2 regions of the Marinobacter sp. MBR-105 genome follow, and region 1 is predicted to be linked to the other one. Evidence: predicted binding sites of a transcription regulator. Region 1 holds the regulator's gene; the other holds the start of a gene.
The links. The regulator sigma-54, encoded in region 1, starts transcription at its own class of promoters, with help from an activator protein. The targets are predictions, from matches to a motif close to ANTGGCATNNANNTTGCTNT.

Region 1 (9,698 bases):
CCTGTTCGCCCTGCTTGCGCAACGCCAGGACCGTGTCGGCATCGACATCGCCGGTTACGCAAAGAGTTTTGCCGTTCCGGACGATGCCCGGCAACCGATCACTCATGAACGATCCACCTGCTCGTCCAGATTCAGGGCCTCAACCGCGTCACCCCAGCCGTCAATGACCGCCTGAACCTGGCCGCGATTCTCTTCCATTTCCTGAGCAAAGCGATCCCGGAAGGCAAGGCCGATGTTGACGCCCTCTACGATGACGTTTTCCATCATCCAGCGGTCGTCACCTGTCCGGTACATTGAGTAAGTGACCGGATAACGGTTGCCGGAGGCACTGATCAACTCCATTTCTACTGAAGCGCGATCCTCATTCTGAGGAAGGATGGTGGCTTCCTTGACGATGATCTCGAAATCTTCCGCAGAAACCAGGGCCTGGGCATAACTGTCAAACAGGCTGCGCTTGAACTTCTCGACAAAAGCATCCCGCTGCTCTGGCGTGGTCTGGCGGGCATATCGACCCATCACCCGGGCAGCAATCCGGCGAAAATCGACAAACTCCTGAAGGGTTTCATCCATGCTGGCATAAAACGCCTCAGGGTCCTTTTCGTACAACCCTTTCTCGGCATTGAGCTTCTGCACCAGCTTCTGGGTATTCTCGTCCACGTAACGCTTCAGATCCTCCTCCGGGCCGGCCCAGACCTGGCCCACCATCAGGGCGACCATGGCAATCATCAACGTCAAACGGTGTTTCAGGACACTCATTAGTTTCTCCTGTGCATTGCTCTGGCTCAGCGGCCGGAGGCAAAGTTACTGATCAGCCGTTCCAGATTCATGGCAGACTGGGTGGAATAGAAGGTATCCCCCGCGTTCAGCGATTCCAGGTCCCCGCCAATCGATATATCAATGTACTGCTCACCCAGCAGTCCGGATGTACGTATTACTGCTGCACTGTCGGCCGGGATGTTATCAACCTCGGCATGGATGGACATGGTTACCCTCGCCTGGAAGGTGTCCCTGTCCAGGGTGATGGACTCAATAGTACCGACAGTGACACCGGCCATGGAAACCTTGCCACGGGGCGTCAGGCCTCCGGTATCGTTGAAATTCGCGTACAGCGTGTAGGTCTGCTCCGCGGATTTCGGCGACAGACCGCTAACCTGCAGTGCCAGAAACATGAGCGCGGCCAGGCCGGCAATCATGAACAGCCCAACAATGATTTCTATGCTTCTCTGTGCCATGAAAGGCTCCCTGAATCCTGTTAAAAATCACCGAACATGACGGCGGTGAGTACGAAATCGAGACCGAGCACCGCCAGCGATGAGTACACCACGGTTTTGGTGGTCGCCGAACTGATACCTGCGGAGGTGGGCACGCAATCATAACCCTGGTAGACCGCAATCCAGGCACACACGAATCCGAACACCACACTCTTGATAAAGCCGTTAAGCACATCGTCCACAAAATCGACGGAGGACTGCATGTTGCCCCAGAAGGAGCCCTCGAACACACCCAGCCATTCCACGCCAACCAGCATGCCACCCCAGATCCCCACGACCGAGAAGATCATGGCAAGTACCGGCATGGCGAGAAAACCAGCCCAGAGTCTTGGAGCAATGACCCGGCGCAATGGATCCACCCCCATCATTTCCATGCTGGAAAGCTGTTCCGTCGCCTTCATCAAGCCGATTTCTGCCGTCAGGGCGGAGCCCGCGCGACCGGCGAACAGCAGGGCCGTAACCACCGGCCCCAACTCTCGCACCAGCGTTAGGGCAATCATCTGGCCAATCGCCGACTCCGAGCCGTAATCACTGAGAATGGTATAGCCCTGAAGCCCCAATACCATCCCGATAAACAATCCGGAGACCACCACAATCGCCAGCGACAACACGCCGACTGCGTAGAGCTGTTTGACCAGCAGGGGAAAACCTGTGGCCGGACGGGGAACACCGGCCAGCACACCAAAGAGAAACTGCCCGGAACGACCAAAGGAGGCAATGATCGCGATCCCGAGCCGCCCCAGGCCGGCAATACGATCCATCATGAAGACCGCCCTCCCACACCAAAATCAGCCGCCGCATCGCCACTCGGGTAATGGAACGGCACCGGGCCATCAGGCTGCCCTTCAAGAAACTGCTGAACCCGCTCAGACGGATGTGCCCGCAGCTCCTCGGGAGTGCCCTCACCGATCACCTTGCCGTCGGCAATAATGCAGGCGTAATGGCAAATACTCAGGGATTCAGGCACGTCGTGCGACACCAGAACGCTGGTTAGCCCCATGGAACTGTTGAGATCCCGGATCAGCTTGACCAGCACGCCCATGGCAATCGGATCCTGCCCGGCAAAGGGCTCGTCATACATGATCAACTCCGGGTCGAGTGCGATACTGCGGGCCAGAGCGACGCGCCGGGTCATGCCACCGGACAACTCTGAGGGCATCAGCTCTCTGGCACCACGCAAGCCCACCGCCTCCAGCTTCATCAGAACAATGTCCCGGATCATATCTTCGGGTAACGACGTGTGCACACGCAGCGGGAAAGCGACATTCTCGTAGACACTGAGATCGGTAAACAGCGCGCCACTCTGGAACAGCATGCCCATTTTTTCGCGCAGCTGGTAAAGCGCCTTGCGCTTTAGCCGGGGCACGTCATGGCCTGCCACACTCACCTGGCCGGAATCCGGGCGAAGCTGACCTCCGATGAGCCTGAGGAGCGTGGTTTTACCGGTACCACTGGGCCCCATGATGGCAGTCACCTTCCCTTTGGGAATATCCAGACTGATTCCATCAAAAATCCGGCGCCCGGAACGGGAAAACACCACATCCCTAAGTGTTATGTACGCAGATGACTCCATAATCCATCCCTTTCAAGGAGCGCCTACATTATGACAAGCTCTCCCAGACCTCAATTAAAGCAACGTAAAATGTCTTGATGGCAATGATCAGAATCCCTGATGCAGGCGAGCCGGGGGCACCAGAAGTGATATACTTCGGCCTCAAATCCCAGATCGAGCAGACAGCCAGCCGACATGACCGAATCAAATACCTTCAACACCCAGGACTTTTGCAACTCGGCCCTACGGGCAATCCGCATCGAGCGCGAAGCCATTGAAGCGCTGGAAAGCCGTATAAACGATGATTTCAGCCGCGCCTGCGAGGTCATCATGGCCTGCAAAGGCCGGGTTGTGGTGACAGGTATGGGCAAATCGGGGCACATCGGCAACAAGATTGCCGCCACGCTCGCCAGCACGGGCACGCCCGCCTTTTTTGTTCATCCCGGCGAAGCCAGCCATGGCGACCTGGGTATGATAACACCCCAGGATGTGGTCATCGCCATTTCCAACAGCGGCAGCACCAGCGAAGTGGTCACCATTCTCCCCCTGATCAAGCGCATGGGCGCGCCATTGATCAGCATGACCGGCAAACCCGATTCGGTACTGGCACAAGAGGCCGTTGCCAACCTGGATGTCAGCGTGGCCATTGAAGCCTGCCCGCTGGGCCTGGCACCCACCTCCAGCACAACCGCCACCCTGGTCATGGGCGATGCCCTGGCCGTGGCGCTGCTTGAAGCCCGGGGATTCAGCGCCGAGGATTTTGCGTTTTCCCACCCTGGCGGCAGCCTCGGACGCCGTTTGCTGCTGCGGGTATCCGACATCATGCATACCGGTGACCAGATTCCTCAGGTTGCCGAGGGCACAACCCTGAGCGGGGCACTGCTGGAAATAACCCGCAAGGGCCTGGGTATGACCACGGTCGTTAATGCCGCCGGCACCCTGACGGGCATCTTCACCGACGGCGACCTGCGCCGGACCCTGGACAAATCCGTGGATGTGCACACTACCCCCATCCAGGACGTGATGACCCGCAACGGCAAAACCATCCGGGCAGACCACCTGGCGGCAGAAGCCTTGAATATCATGGAAGAAATGAAGATCAACGCCTTGCCGGTTACCGACGCAAACGGCACCCTGGTGGGCGCTATTAATATGCACGACCTGCTGCGGGCCGGAGTGATTTGATGACTCAGACAGCGCATCCGTTACAAACCCACTGGGACGCAGCCCTGAAGGCCAAAGCCTCGGACATTCGCCTGATCGCCCTGGACGTGGACGGCATTATGAGCGATGGCCGCCTCTATTTCAGTGCCAGCGGCGATGAACTCAAGGCCTTCAACATTCTTGACGGCCTGGGCCTGAAACAACTGATGCAGGCAGGCATCACCGTGGCGGTGATTACCGGACGGCGCTCGCCCCTCACGGAAAAGCGGATGTCGGATCTGGGCATCCCGCACCTGATGCAGGGTCGCGAAGACAAAAAAATTGCATTACTGGAATTGATCCGGGATATGAACCTTGCGCCGGAGCAGATTGCCTACATGGGCGACGACCTGCCCGACCTGCCCGCGCTGCGTTTTGCCGGCCTTGGCATCACGGTACCCAACGGCTACTGGCTGGTTCAGCAACACGCCGACTACTGTACCCGCAGCCCCGGTGGACAGGGCGCTGTGCGCGAGGCCTGCGATCTCCTGCTCTGGGCGCAAGGGCACCTGGACAACACTCTTGCCCCCTATCTGGACGAGCCAGCATGATCACCGAGCGGCTTTTCGGCGATCGTGGCAAACGGCGGATTACAGCGCTGGCCCTTGCCGCCACCGTAACAGCAACCGTTTTTCTGCTGTGGCAAAGTGACGAGCCTGTCAGTTCGCGGAATGCCGCCAGCGAACTACGGGGGCCCGCAGAGCCCGACGGCTTTGTGATCGGCGGCCAATACCGCGCCTGGGATGAGCAAGGGAACCTCCAGATTGATCTCACAAGCCCCAGAATTGAGCAGTTTGAAGCAACCGGCACGGCTCATCTGGATACGCCGAGAGCCCGGCTTTTCAGTGAGGGCAGCCCCGACCCTTGGCTCATTGAGTCCAATGAAGGTAGCCTTCAGCAGAACAATGAAAAGCTGGAACTTACGGGGAACGTCCAATTGACCCGACAGTCCGAAGGCCGCGAAGCCGTTCTGGAGACCGAGGCACTGACCCTGGACAACAGCAACGGCACCGTCTACACCGACCAGCCGGTGACCATCACCGAGCCTTTCGGCGTCACCCGCTCCACCGGCATGAAAGCCTGGATCAACGAACGCATTCTCGAACTCAACTCCCGGGTAGAGGGACAATATGAAACCGTCAGGTAAACGATCTTTCTGCCGGCCAGCGATTCTGGCCATGGCATTGCTGGCCGGCCCGGCATCGGCATTCAACCTGGATTCCGATATCCCCATAAAGGTCAGTGCAGATTCGGCCCGCCTGGATGAAAGCGCCGGAACGGCCGTTTACACCGGCGCTGTCGAACTGATTCAGGGCGAAACCCGGCTGGACGCGGATCGGGTGGTACTTTACCGCAACCAACAGGGTGTCAGCCGGATTGAAGCCGCCGGCAACCCCGCCCATTACCGGCAACCCGGCCAGGAAGGCGAAGGCACGACCGATGCCAAGGCCCTGAACATCACCTGGTCTGGCGATGAAAACCTGGTTATTTTTGAACGCCAGGCCGTTATTGAACAAGACGGCAACGTATTCCGGGGCGACGTCATTCACTACGACACCGTTCGCCGCGTTGTTACTGCGGAAGGCGGCACGCCATCCGACGGCGGCTCCGGCCGGGTGGAAATGGTGATTCAGCCTCGTAATTCAGCTCAATCCAGTGACGGGAAAGGTTCGGATGGCAGTTCTCAGGGCCAGTAATCTGGCAAAAAGCTACAAGCAGAAAAAAGTGGTGCTGGATGTTTCTCTGGAAATTCGCTCCGGCGAGATTGTCGGCCTGCTCGGCCCCAACGGCGCCGGCAAGACCACCTGCTTCTACATGATCGTGGGCCTGGTGCCTGCGGATCACGGCCGGATCACCATCGACGCCAAGGACATCACCCCGCTGCCAATGCATGGGCGCGCCCGCAAGGGCATCGGTTACCTGCCCCAGGAAGCCTCCGTGTTTCGCAAACTGACCGTGCGGGACAACATCATGGCCATCCTCGAAACCCGCAAAGGCATGAGTCGGGCGGAACGGGAGGCCAAGCTGGAAGAGTTGCTGGAAGAGTTTCATATTACTCACATCCGAGACAGCGTGGGTATGGCGCTATCCGGAGGCGAACGCCGCAGGGTTGAAATCGCCCGGGCGCTGGCCATGGAGCCCGCGTTTATCCTGTTGGACGAACCCTTCGCGGGCGTAGACCCTATCTCCGTCAGTGACATCAAGCACATTATCCGGCACCTGCGGGATAAAGGTATTGGCGTGTTGATTACCGACCACAACGTTCGGGAAACCCTCGACATCTGCGAGAATGCCTACATCGTTTCCGGCGGCCACATCATCGCCTCCGGCAATGCCGAAGCCATTCTGGCAAACCAGCAAGTGAAAGAAGTGTATCTGGGTGATGAGTTCCGGCTCTGACCTGATAAAACAGGGTTTATCCGAGGTCTGATTGTTTTGATGATCTGTAGCAAGTAAACTCGGCAAAAAACTTGCTTATACTGTTCACAGACAATGGCAAGTAACCAGCGTACAACATTTTTTTCGGCCTGTGCGCCGGCAAAGCAACAACCGGGATGCCCATGAGTTATGGATCTTGAGCCATGGTTATGAAAGCCTCATTACAGCTTAAGCTGGGCCAGAGTCTGACCATGACGCCCCAGCTGCAGCAGGCCATACGCCTGCTACAGCTTTCTACCCTCGATCTCCAGCAGGAAATCCAGCAGGCGCTGGAATCCAACCCAATGCTGGAAACCTCAGAGGACGATGAGCACCCTGAAGGCGACGAGCGCGAAGAGCACGAGCACAGTGAAGCTTCCAGCTCTGAGGCCAACCAGGACGACAGCCACCAGGACGCGAGCCCGGACTGGGACGAAACCGAGAACGGCCCTGACTGGTCGTCCGAGAACGATATTCCGGACAACATTCCCGATGATCTGCCAGTGGATACCGCCTGGGACGACATCTACCAGTCTGCCCCGGCTCCGGCCAGCAAAGGCGAAGACGAGCACGAATCGGATTTCGAAACCCGGAACTCGCCTACCGAAACCCTGCAGGATCACCTTGAGTGGCAGCTGAACCTGACACCTCTGAGCGAGCGGGATCAGGCCATTGCCCACGCGCTGCTGGATGCTGTGGATGAGCGCGGCTACCTGACGTCTGACATTGAGGACATTCACGCAGGCCTGCTGGACGAAACCGAAGAAGACCCGTTGGAACTGGACGAAGTGGAAGCGGTACTCCACCGCCTGCAACACTTCGACCCGCCCGGCGTGTTCGCTCGGGATCTCCAGGAATGCCTGCTGATTCAGCTCAACCAGCTGCCACCGGATACCCCCTGGCTGCGCCAGGCGAGACTGGTGGTTACCCAGTTCCTGCACCTGCTTGGCAACCGGGACTACGCGCAACTGTTACGCCGCAGCCGGCTCAAGGAAGACCAGCTGAAACAGGTACTGGCCCTGATCACCAGCCTGAACCCTCGCCCTGGCGATGTCGTGGACCGGGCCGAACCGGATTACGTTATCCCGGACGTTATCGTACGCAAACACGAAGGCCGCTGGCGGGTTGAACTCAACCCGGAAATCGCTCCGCGTATCCGGGTGAATGCCAGCTACGCGTCACTGATCCGCCGGGCTGACAGCAGTGCCGATAACACCTACCTGCGCGACCAGCTGCAAGAAGCGAAATGGTTTATCAAGAGCCTGCAAAGCCGGAATGAAACCCTGCTGAAAGTGGCCACCCGCATCGTTGAACACCAGCAAGGGTTCCTGGATCAGGGCGAAGAAGCCATGAAGCCTCTGATCCTGTCTGACATTGCCCAGGCGGTGGAAATGCACGAGTCCACGATTTCCCGGGTTACCACCCAGAAGTACATGCACACGCCCCGCGGTATTTTTGAGCTGAAGTACTTTTTCTCCAGCCACGTCAGCACCGCCGAGGGCGGCGAATGCTCGTCTACAGCCATCCGGGCGATGATCAAGAAGCTGATTGCCGAGGAAACCCCGAAAAAGCCATTGAGCGATAGCAAAATTGCAGCCATGCTAGGGGAACAGGGAATCAACGTGGCGCGGCGTACCGTGGCCAAATACCGGGAGGCCATGCATATTCCTCCCTCGAACGAACGAAAACGCCTGGTTTAAACTTTCGCCGGTGCAAGATGCACTGGCACGCAATCCGGCAAGCACGCCGGCAGTATGACAACAGGAGACGCCTATGCAACTCAACATTTCAGGCCATCACGTAGAACTGACTCCCGCTCTGAAGGATTACGTCAACACCAAGTTCGAGAAGCTGGAGCGTCACTTCGACCACATCAGTAACTGCCAGGTCACCCTGGAGGTCGAGAAGGTGCGCCAGATGGCGGAAGCCACGCTGCACGTGATTGGTGGTGAGATTCACGCAAAGGCAGAAAATGAGGACATGTACGCCGCAATCGACGCTCTGGTCGACAAGCTGGACCGTCAGATCCTCAAGCACAAGGAAAAGAACGTAGACCGGATGCACGGTAACGGCGGTCGCTGAAGCGCGAACCTTACCGGGTGTTTCATGAAACGAGCTGCGGCGGGGCTAACCGGCCGCAGCCTTTTTTTTACGGACATGCAGTCGATCCATGAGCGAGCCATCCCTGACCATCGACAATATTCTTGCCCCTGAACTGACCCTCTGTAAGGTGCCGGCCTCAAGCAAGAAACGTGTGCTGGAGTTCATCGCTGAACGGATTCACTTTCAGGATGAAATCCTCAGCGACACCCAGATCTTCAACAATCTGGTCTCCCGCGAACGGCTGGGCAGCACCGGTATCGGTGAGGGTATTGCCATCCCCCACTGCCGACTGGAAGGCCTGGACCGCGTCATCGGCGTGCTGATGACTCTGGAGGAACCGGTAGACTTTGATGCTATCGATAACCAGCCGGTAGATCTGGTGTTTGCACTGATCGTCCCCAAAGAAGCCACCAGTGAACACCTGGAGTTACTGAGCCAACTGGCGGAGCGCTTCAATGACAGCACTTTCTGCGCCCGGCTGCGCCAGAGTGAAGATCCCGCGACCCTTTACCAGCGTATGGCGGAGAGTAATCACTGAGATCAGCCTGATATCTGGACAGGCTGCCAGGCAGATTGAAGGAGAAACAGTCCCATGAAGCTGATTATCGTCAGTGGCCGATCCGGTTCCGGCAAGAGTACGGCCCTGCATGTGCTGGAAGACCTGGGATTCTACTGCATCGACAACCTGCCCATTGGCTTGCTGTTCCCGCTGACCCGAGAGGCGGCCACTCAGGAAGCGCCCGGCCGGCTGAAAAAAATGGCCGTCAGTATTGATGCCCGTAACCTGTCCGCCGAGCTGGCCAATTTTGAAACCATTTACCAGCAACTGAAGCAGACCGGTGTCGAGGTTGAAATCATTTTCCTGGATGCCGACGAACAGTCACTGCTGCAACGCTTTCACGCAACCCGCCGCAAGCATCCACTGAGCGATGACAAGACGTCTCTGCGGGAGGCAATCACCAACGAAAAGCAATTGCTGGAACCCCTGTCAAAGCTGGCCGATCTTTACGTCAACACGACCGGGCTCTCCATGTACGAGCTACGCGACATGATCAAGCAGCGCGTGGCCGGCCGCAAGGATCAGGAACTGGCACTGCTGTTCCAGTCCTTTGGCTTCAAGCACGGCGTGCCGGTGGATTCAGACTATGTCT
Region 2 (9,698 bases), on a different contig from region 1:
CGGAGCCAACTACAAGGCCTGCTGCCCGTTTCACGACGAGAAGACGCCATCATTTAACGTTCGACCGGACAAAGGCTTCTATCACTGCTTTGGCTGTGGAGCCCATGGCGATGCCATCAGCTTTGTTCGCGAATTTGAGGGCCTGGGTTTTACCGAAGCGGTAGAAGAACTGGCCAAGCGTGCCGGGCTGGAAGTGCCGTACGACCGAGCTGCCAAACAGGAAATGCAACAGGCGCGGACACTGACCGATGCCCTGGAGTTTGCCAACCGGTTCTATCACTCAGCACTGACCAGTCAGCAAGGCGGTTATGCCCGGGACTACCTGAAGCAGCGGGGACTGGATGAAAACATTATCCAGCAGTATCAGATTGGTTTTGCACCGGGCACCGGCACGGCACTTTACGACGCCGCCCCGAAGGATCTAAAAGCACCACTGATTGAGACCCGCACGGTGTCGGACCAGTACGGCCGCCCCAGGGATCTGTTCCGCAACCGGGTTATGTTTCCCATCCGGAACACCCGAGGCAAAACCATCGCCTTCGGCGGGCGCACGCTGGGTGACGACAAGGCCAAGTACATTAACTCGCCGGAATCGGACGTTTTCCACAAGAGCCGGGAAATCTACGGCCTGTTCGAGGCCCGGCAAGCCATTCGACAACTGGACAAGTTGCTGGTGGTCGAAGGCTATATGGATGTGATTGCGCTGGCCCAGCACGGCATCCATTACGCGGTGGCGACTCTGGGGACGGCCACCAACCAGGACAGCCTGACCGCACTGCTTCGGCACGTTCGGCATATCGTGTTCTGTTTTGACGGCGACCAGGCAGGTTTTCGGGCAGCGGACAGGGCCATGGAGAATGCCCTGGAACTGATGGCAGACGGGCTGCACCTGCAGTTCCTCATGCTGCCAGAAGGCGAAGACCCGGACACACTGGTGCGCAAAGAAGGGCCGGACGCATTTCAGAAGCGTATTGAGGGCGCCACACCCTTCTCACGCTATCTGTTTGATCGCCAGAGCGAGGGCCTTGATCTGCAGTTGCCCGAACACCGAGGCGAACTTCGGGCACGGGTTGAGCCCTTGCTGAACAAGATGCCCCGCAGCACGTTGCGGGACGCCATGTGGCACGAAATGCTGCGCCTTTGCGGCGGCCGCAACCAGTGGCAGAACCGCCAGCAGGGCCAGAATTACAAGGCACGGGGCTGGCGCGGTGAAGGCCAGAGCCGGCCCACGGAAGAGCGGATTGACGTAAAACTCAGCAAAGACAGCACCTTGTGCCTGGCCTTGCTGGAAGCACCGGAACTGGCAACCGAAGTGAAAGCTCTGGCAGACAGCACCCGGCAGCTTGAACGCGCGGGGCGTTTTGCCCGCTGGTTACTGGAAGAAAAAATTCAGACCCGCAAGACACTGGTCGCGGGGCTGGCCACGAACAAACAGGCCAGGGACAGGTTTTACAACCTGTTTGACGAACTGGAGCACATACCGGCCCGGGAAAGCACACTGGCGGCTGCCAGAGAGCTGTTAAGCCCGAATGAAGAGGCCGCGCGTCAGCAGAGGCTGGCAACCCTGCTCCGGAACCTGGCACAGCTTTCCCCGGAAGAACGGGAGGAGCTGCGAACGCTCAGCGCCGGTACGTTAAATCCGAAGGCTGAAAGCTGAGCACTTGAAACCTGTTGCCCTGATCACCATCTAACCATTCGGTGGCAGCGCAACCGAGCGACAGCTATAATGGCTGTTTAACTTTTTTCCTTTTTAAAAGCGAGTTCACAGGGTGTCTATGTCAGGCAATTCGCAGAAATCACGTTTGAAAGACCTCATCGCACGAGGCAAGGAACAAGGTTACCTGACTTACGCCGAGGTAAACGATCACCTCCCGGAAGATATCGCAGATCCGGATCAGGTTGAAGACATTATCCGGATGATCAACGACATGGGTATCCAGGTGTGCGAAGAGACACCAGACGCGGATACCCTGCTGATGACCGAAGGTGACTCCACTGCCGACGAAGCTGCTGCCGCCGAAGCCGCTGCTGCTCTTGCCGCCGTTGAGACCGACGCTGGCCGCACCACCGATCCGGTGCGCATGTACATGCGCGAGATGGGCACCGTTGAGCTGCTGACCCGCGAAGGCGAAATTGTCATCGCCAAGCGCATCGAGGAAGGCATTCGCGATGTCATGGCCGCTGTAGCACATTTCCCGGGCACCGCCGGCACCGTGATTCAGGCCTACGACCGCATCATCGAGAATGAAGGTCGCATCAGCGACATCGTCACCGGCTTCCTCGACCCGGACGACGCCGAGCCGTTCATGGGTGAAGACACCAGCACCGAAGACACCTCTGCTGATGACAGCGATACCAGCAGCGATGACGACGATGACGACACCTCCAGCGAAGACGACAACGACAACGGGCCAGATCCGGAAGAAACCCGGCTGCGCTTCGAGCTGCTGAAAGAGAAGCTGGACGCTGCCGAGAAGGCCTTGGCCAAACACGGCCGTGGGCACAAGAAAACCCAGGAAGCCCTGAACGAACTGGGCCAGGTTTTCGCCCCGTTTAAGCTGGCCAACAAGGCGTTTGACGAACTGGTGAACGTCGTTCGTTCAACCAACGACCTGGTCCGCGAGAATGAGCGCGCCATCATGCAGATCTGTGTACGCGACTGCAAAATGCCGCGCAAAGACTTCATCAAATGGTTCCCGGGCAACGAAACTGATCTTGAGTGGGCCGGCGAAATTGCCGCCACCAAAAAGCCCTATGCGGCCGCTATCGGTGAGCGTGTAGATGAAATCGTTCGCCTGCAGAAGCGCATCCAGAACGTTCAGACCGAAGTGGATCTGGACGTGGCCGACATCAAGGAAATCAACCGCCGGGTGTCGATCGGCGAGGCGAAAGCCCGCCGCGCCAAAAAGGAAATGGTTGAGGCCAACCTGCGTCTGGTTATTTCCATCGCCAAGAAATACACCAACCGCGGCCTGCAGTTCCTGGATCTGATCCAGGAAGGCAACATTGGCCTGATGAAGGCGGTCGACAAGTTCGAGTACCGTCGTGGCTACAAGTTCTCCACCTACGCTACCTGGTGGATTCGCCAGGCCATCACCCGCTCCATCGCGGATCAGGCCCGCACGATCCGGATTCCGGTGCACATGATCGAGACGATCAACAAGCTCAACCGCATCTCCCGCCAGATGCTGCAGGAGATGGGCCGCGAGCCCACACCCGAGGAGCTGGGCGAGCGCATGGACATGCCGGAAGACAAGATCCGCAAGGTGCTGAAGATCGCCAAAGAGCCGATCTCCATGGAAACACCCATTGGTGACGACGAAGACAGTCATCTGGGCGATTTCATCGAAGATATCCAGGCTCTGTCGCCAGTGGATTCAGCCACGGCTGAAGGCCTGCGCGAAGCCACCCGCTCCGTGCTGGCCGGCCTGACCGCTCGGGAATCCAAAGTACTGCGCATGCGCTTTGGTATCGAGATGAACACCGACCACACTCTGGAAGAAGTCGGCAAGCAGTTCGATGTTACGCGGGAGCGTATCCGTCAGATCGAAGCCAAGGCCCTGCGCAAACTGCGCCACCCTTCCCGCTCCGATCACCTGCGCGGCTTCATTGACGACCAGGGCAACGGTTAATCCCCAAGACAGTAGCGGGCGCCACCCCTCGTGGGTATAATGGCGCCCGTTTTCTTTTCCGGGCCTATAGCTCAGTTGGTTAGAGCAGGGGACTCATAATCCCTTGGTCGCTGGTTCGAGTCCAGCTGGGCCCACCATCTCCCAAACTCCTCCCCCAACCCGCACCCAACTCACTCCTGTCCAACTTATTTACACATACGCCTCCAACCTTCTCTTAAGCACTGCCCAAGCCTCTGTTTTAACGTCAAATAATCCTATTGGCACACACTGTGCTGAAAGTCAGACGTAAGTACAGATCGCGGCTTCGCCGCACTGCGTTCAGGGCTTGCCCTGAGAGAAGGTGAAAAATGAAACAGATTACAAAGCAGATAACACACGTTATTGCGGCTCTGGCATTAACCTGGTCTGCTGGGGCTATGGCCCTGATCCTTGGCCCCGCAGACGCCGACAAAACTGTCGACGTAGGCCCCCCAAATCCAGCGCTTGACGCCGGTGACGTTGCAGCCCTTTTTGGAACGTCCGACCTCACTTTGCTTTACAAGTCCAACTACGAAGGCCCGGAAGAAGGCTCCTACCAATCCTTCTACTCCACCAGTTTCACCGGAGACCCTAACAACGCGGTGATCAGCTGGGATGGCCCGGACTACATTGTGTGCCCTGAGTGTTACCTGGTTGTCAAAGACGGCAACGAGCCACAATACCTGTTCAACATCGGCAGCTGGAATGGCCAGGACGTACTGGATCTTCAGGGCTTTTATCCAAACAGAGGCGCCATTTCTCATGTAGCGATCTTTGGCAAGTCCGTTCCTGTACAGGTTCCTGAGCCAGGAACACTGGGCCTGCTGGGACTTGGCATTCTGGGCATGCTCACAATCAGAAGAAAGTTACAAAAATCCGCCTGAGTGTCGACATTTTTTACATGCCACTAAAGCTCCCCTTGGGGAGCTTTTTTTGTGCCCGTTCACAAAACCGCAAACATTAAGTAACAGAAATACACGGAAGCCCACCTTTTAAGCTCATGAGTTTTCGGCCGTTTTAGACAATTCTTGAGGTACGCGGTTCTACCGACACCCTGTCGTGTCAAAAATGCCAACGTCCCGATCAGACAAGCCTCATACACTAAAACCTGAACAAGCGTACCAGTCCTGAAAGGAATCCCTCGGGACTGAGCACAAAAACAATGAGTGAACGGAGTGTATACATGGTTCTTTCCCCCCGATTCTCAGTACGGGCGGTATCCCTTGCCGTTGCAGCAGTTTCCGCCTCCCTGTCCATGCCCACCAGTGCCAGTATGGGCAACCTGGGCACCAGTTATGGTGTAATGCCGGTCGATGTGGCCACCGCCCAGTCCCTTTCGATGTTCAATGAGCAGGTTTCTGCCACCTACTACAATCCGGCAGCGCTGACGAAAGATCCTCGTGGCGAACTTACGGCGGGTATCCTTCATTCCGAACAGGAGCTGCGTTCCGACAATCCCAACGCCAGCGGTGACATTGTCTCGGACTCTCCGAGCCAACACGTTTTGATCGGCATGAAGACCAACCTTGGGTCACTCACCCGGTTCGGGCACCCCATCTATCTCGGGTTTATTGCGGGCGTGGAAAAGTACGGTAAGGAGATGCTGGCTTTCAGCTCTGAAACCAGCGAGAGCGGACAGTTCCTTCAATACGGGAAAGAACCTTTGTTCCTTAACATCGGTGGTGCAACCCCGATCTGGCGCGGTATTTCCGCCGGTGCTTCGGTTCGGGTAACGCTCGAAGCGACCGCTAATCTTGATGCCGTCTCGACGCTGGGCGGCGAAACCAGCCGTGAGCGCCTTGCGGTCAATGCCGAGCCTTCTCTGAAGACCATTCTGGGCACGAACATCGATCTGGGCAGCACATTTTGTCCTGAATCTGACTGTTTCCTGAACGGATGGGAAACGGCGCTGACCTACCGGACGAAGTCATCGGCCTCAACCACAGTCGACTCCAACATCATCGTGACCCAGACTATCCCGGATCCCGGGCTCAGCCTGGCTGTGACAACCATCGACTCATTCCAGCCGGAAACGATTGCCATCGGCACACAATACTCCGGTGACGGCTGGCGCATCGGCGGCAGTATCGAACAACAGAACTGGTCGGAACTGGAAGACGAATTCAGCGGCGACTCCATCAAGGATCAAGGTTCCGTGGCCTCCGGAAACCGGATCGGTTTCGACGACATCCTGATTCCCCGCCTTGGTGCGGAATATCAGTTGAACAAGAACTTCGCCCTTCGTGGCGGTGTTGCCTACGAAGAGTCTCCCCTTAAAACCACTCGTAATCCGGAGCTCAACTACCTGGATACCGACAAACTGGTGGTTGGCCTTGGTATCAGTGCCACTTACGACCGAACCCGCCTGCTCGCCTACCCGGTGCGGCTCGACCTGGGCTATCAGTACCAGCAACTGCAGGAGCGCGACTTCACCGTGGTGGACTACGACGGTGACGAAACCAGTGTCACTGCCGATGGTGATATCCACGTATTCAGCGGATCCATCACCCTGAAGTTCTGAGGAGGCTTGCCATGAAGTACAACAAGACCCTGGCACTGATTCCGGCCATTTTGCTGGCCGCCTGCGGCGGTGGCGACAAACAGTCCATTGACGAAAACCCAGACCCGGCTCGATGGTCTATTCCTTCCCGATGGATGGGCAGGCTGATATCAGCCCGAAAGCCGACATCGTGCTGCGCTTCTCTCATGCGATTATCGATGATGAAGCAACCCTGCAGAACAAGATCACCCTGCAGAGTAACGACCAGCCCCAGCCATTTACCGTGACCTTGATCGATAATGGCAAAAGTCTGAAGCTTGAGCCTGCTAACCCGCTTGCGACCGGCGAAGAATTCACCGTAACCTTCCAGGAGCCGCTGGCCGCCGAGGGCGGCCGGCAAATCACTACTCCGAACGCTACTGGTGATGACGGCATCCAGTTCGCAACCCGTGGCGCCTATGCGGGTCTCGCGGGGCTGGCCAACACCGCAGACACTTTCGACATTGCCTGGCAAGTACCCGCCAGCGACAGCCCATTCCAGGCCATGAATTTTTCGACTTTCCGGTTTGCCATGACGCAACCGGTGCATCCTGAATGGCAATCACTCGGCGGCAGTATTCAGCTGCAGGATGCCAACGGTGAAGAGGTTCCGGCGACCGTACTGGTTAAAGGCAACCGCATTACGGTTGACCCCTGCGTAACCCCCGAACTGTCGCAGTGCGGCAGCAAACAGGATATTCTCGACACCGGTGAAACCTACACCCTGCATTTGACCAACCTCGCCAGCCTGACCGACAGCAGTGAGGAGAACCGCTTCACCGGGGAATTCACCTTTACCCCGAGAGAGACCGGCCCAACGGTTGTGTTGCAACAAACCGCCGTAGATTCCGGCAACGGTGAACTGAGCTCCGTGCTCAACGGCCAGGCCCTCAATGCCGTAACGCTCAACTCGGTACTCCAGGGCGAAGCCGGCCCCTCTCAACAAACCGGGGACCTGTTTGCCGAGCTCGCCTACGCCCCGGCGTTTGATGCTGACGAAGCACTGCCGCTGCGTATTCCCAAAGGCAGTGTGCTGGAAAGCACCAGCCTGAACGTACTCGTGGGTGGCAAGGTACAGGTTCTGGATGCCGCGACCGGCGAAGACCAGCAAACCGGCACCATCAAAGTGACCATGCTCTCGGATGCATCCGGCTACATGAGCCCGAACCAGTACACCGATGACATCAATGCCCCGCGGCATATCACCCTGTTCATGGACGTATCCATGAACACGGAGGCAGCACAGCCGAATGCCGCGCTGTCCCAGGATCTGATGGGTGTTGAACTGCGCGGTATTGCTCTGGTTCGGGACGGCGTTCTGACCATCGACGCCATCGGCATGGTGGAACCAAACCTGCTGGGCCAGGAATTCACCGATTCCACCATTGCCTTCCATCTGCAGGCCGCAACCGATGCCGACTCGGTTCTGGATGCCGAAAACCTGCGGGAACTGGATGCCACACCACCCAGCCTGGTGAGCTGGATGCCCGGCCCTGCGAACGCCGTTCCGCCAACCCGTCAGTCCATGCAGCGCCCGGGCGACCCGATCATTCTGTTCTTTGATGAGCCGCTTGATCCGGCATCTGTCGAGAATGGTGTCGAACTCATTGAAAACGGTGCACCGGTAACTAACCTTCAGGCTCGGTTGGATGGAACAGCGCTTGTGCTTAATCCGCAGGGTGGCTTGAAGCATGGCGTACCGTATTCCGTGTCTGTCGACGGACTTACAGACCTGGCGGGCAACCGCGCGATGGTTTCTCCGTTAAGCTTTGAGCTCGATAGCATTGAAGAAAACGGTAGCCCGGGAAATAAAGGATTCCCCCTGGCGTTGACGACCTACCCTGGCTACCCATGTGAAACCGACTACGAAAACACCCTGGATCTGGAAAACGGCGTATTCGGGAAATGCTGGACCGCCGACGCCAACAACGCCGGTGACGTGTTACCCGTCAGCAAAATGCCGGCGGACCGGCCAATCACGGTCGTGTTTTCCAAGTCTCTCGATCTGGATTCAGTCATCGTCGGTGAGACCTTTACCGTTCAGGAAATTGCACAGGAAGCAAACGGTACCGTTACCGTCCTGAACCAACAGGTGGCAGGCCGATTAGAGAAAAACAACCAGCGCATCCGGTTCTACCCAGAGCAGCCGTGGCAGGTCGGTGCGCATTACCGCTACATTCTGGCCTCCTCAGAGCAGAGCGGCACTTGCACTCCTGGACAGTACACGTCGATTTGCGACGAGGACGGCATACCACTGAAAACGGATCTGCTGGAAGGCCTCAATGATGGTGACGGGAACAATGGCCCTGATAATCTTGAGATCGTATTTACCGGTTCAGAAGCGCGCTCCACAGTCTTCACACCGCTGCGGAATCTGCCGATTCGGGACACCAATTCGAATCTTGCGATTGACTGCGATGACCTCGGCAGCGAATCGTGTCTTGAGCCATTTAATCACCAGGGGAGCGATAGTGAAGGCTTTTTGCCCTCGGCAAACGCCGCAAAACTGCTCGTAACCCAGGACCATGCCGAGGATGCCCGGGTTGGTTGTGCGGTTGACGGTGCCGATTGCCCCCGCAAAAAATTCATCTATCAGACCTACGCTCTGAATACGGAGGTTATTGGACCTACCGTGGATCCCGACACCGGGCGAGACGCCGTCAAAGTGCTGCTTTACCCAACCCAACTGGCGACCACGTCTCTCGACGTTCACCTGTCGTTGCTGAGCACGGTTTCCAGCACCGGGCCCCAGGTATTAAGAATGCGCTACGCCAAGGACGATCCTGAATGTACGGGAGCATCCTGCGCCAGAAACAGCCTGATTCCGGGTTACATCACCGAGAATGATCAGGGTGAGACGATTTTCAAAACCAAAGCCGAGCTGTTTCTTGATGCCCCCGGGTTGAAGGCAACCGCGTCCATCCTCGGAATTCCCACAGACTTGCCACTGACTCACAACCTCTTTGGCTATCCTTTCACTCTGGAACTGGAAGGGCGTGTGGTGTTCTTTGATGACGGCCGGATGCAGATCGAACAACGGAACTTCAATGTCCCCCACATCGACGTAGAGGCTGTCGCCCTCGGAATCATCAATACGGAAATCCCATTGATCATCCCCGAGCAAGGCGTCTACCTGAATTTTATATCCAACCCGGTGAAGGAAATTCCGGCTCAGTACGAATAGAACACAGGTTACTCAGGTCTACCCTCCTCAGGCCAGTCTCCGGACTGGCCTTTTTTATGGGCCTTTTGGGGCCACAATCACAATCGGTTTTTCATTCCGGGTCGTTTTCCTGATAATCTGGTTGCAATATGAAACCCAACAACAAGAATTCCGGGAGAGCCTGCATGGAAAACGGCGTCCACTACCGCACCTGTCACCTCTGCGAAGCCATGTGTGGCGTTGCCATTGAGGTCAACAACGGCAAAATCACCAGTATCAAGGGCGACGATCAGGATCCTCTGAGCCTGGGCCACATCTGCCCCAAAGCCGTCGCACTTCAGGATCT

Region 2: ACSSVV_RS17825 (PEP-CTERM sorting domain-containing protein) is a predicted target of sigma-54. The motif match lies at 3,889-3,908, and genes of this name have one in related genera.

The regions. Positions count from the first base shown of each region.
Region 1 covers NZ_JBRJHG010000008.1:123,320-133,017, reverse strand. The annotation lists gene ACSSVV_RS11235 (STAS domain-containing protein) at 1-106, opposite strand, end outside; gene ACSSVV_RS11230 (MlaC/ttg2D family ABC transporter substrate-binding protein) at 103-756, opposite strand; gene mlaD (outer membrane lipid asymmetry maintenance protein MlaD) at 783-1,232, opposite strand; gene mlaE (lipid asymmetry maintenance ABC transporter permease subunit MlaE) at 1,253-2,035, opposite strand; gene ACSSVV_RS11215 (ATP-binding cassette domain-containing protein) at 2,032-2,844, opposite strand; gene ACSSVV_RS11210 (KpsF/GutQ family sugar-phosphate isomerase) at 3,019-4,008, shown strand; gene ACSSVV_RS11205 (KdsC family phosphatase) at 4,008-4,577, shown strand; gene lptC (LPS export ABC transporter periplasmic protein LptC) at 4,574-5,173, shown strand; gene lptA (lipopolysaccharide transport periplasmic protein LptA) at 5,157-5,723, shown strand; gene lptB (LPS export ABC transporter ATP-binding protein) at 5,701-6,426, shown strand; gene ACSSVV_RS11185 (RNA polymerase factor sigma-54) at 6,615-8,144, shown strand; gene hpf (ribosome hibernation promoting factor) at 8,218-8,526, shown strand; gene ptsN (PTS IIA-like nitrogen regulatory protein PtsN) at 8,615-9,085, shown strand; gene rapZ (RNase adapter RapZ) at 9,140-9,698, shown strand, end outside.
Region 2 covers NZ_JBRJHG010000018.1:42,440-52,137, reverse strand. The annotation lists gene dnaG (DNA primase) at 1-1,657, shown strand, start outside; gene rpoD (RNA polymerase sigma factor RpoD) at 1,776-3,632, shown strand; tRNA gene ACSSVV_RS17830 (tRNA-Ile) at 3,693-3,769, shown strand; gene ACSSVV_RS17825 (PEP-CTERM sorting domain-containing protein) at 3,980-4,534, shown strand; gene aupA (alkane uptake protein AupA) at 4,834-6,171, shown strand; partial or broken gene aupB (alkane uptake protein AupB) at 6,183-9,373, shown strand; gene ACSSVV_RS17810 (molybdopterin-dependent oxidoreductase) at 9,538-9,698, shown strand, end outside.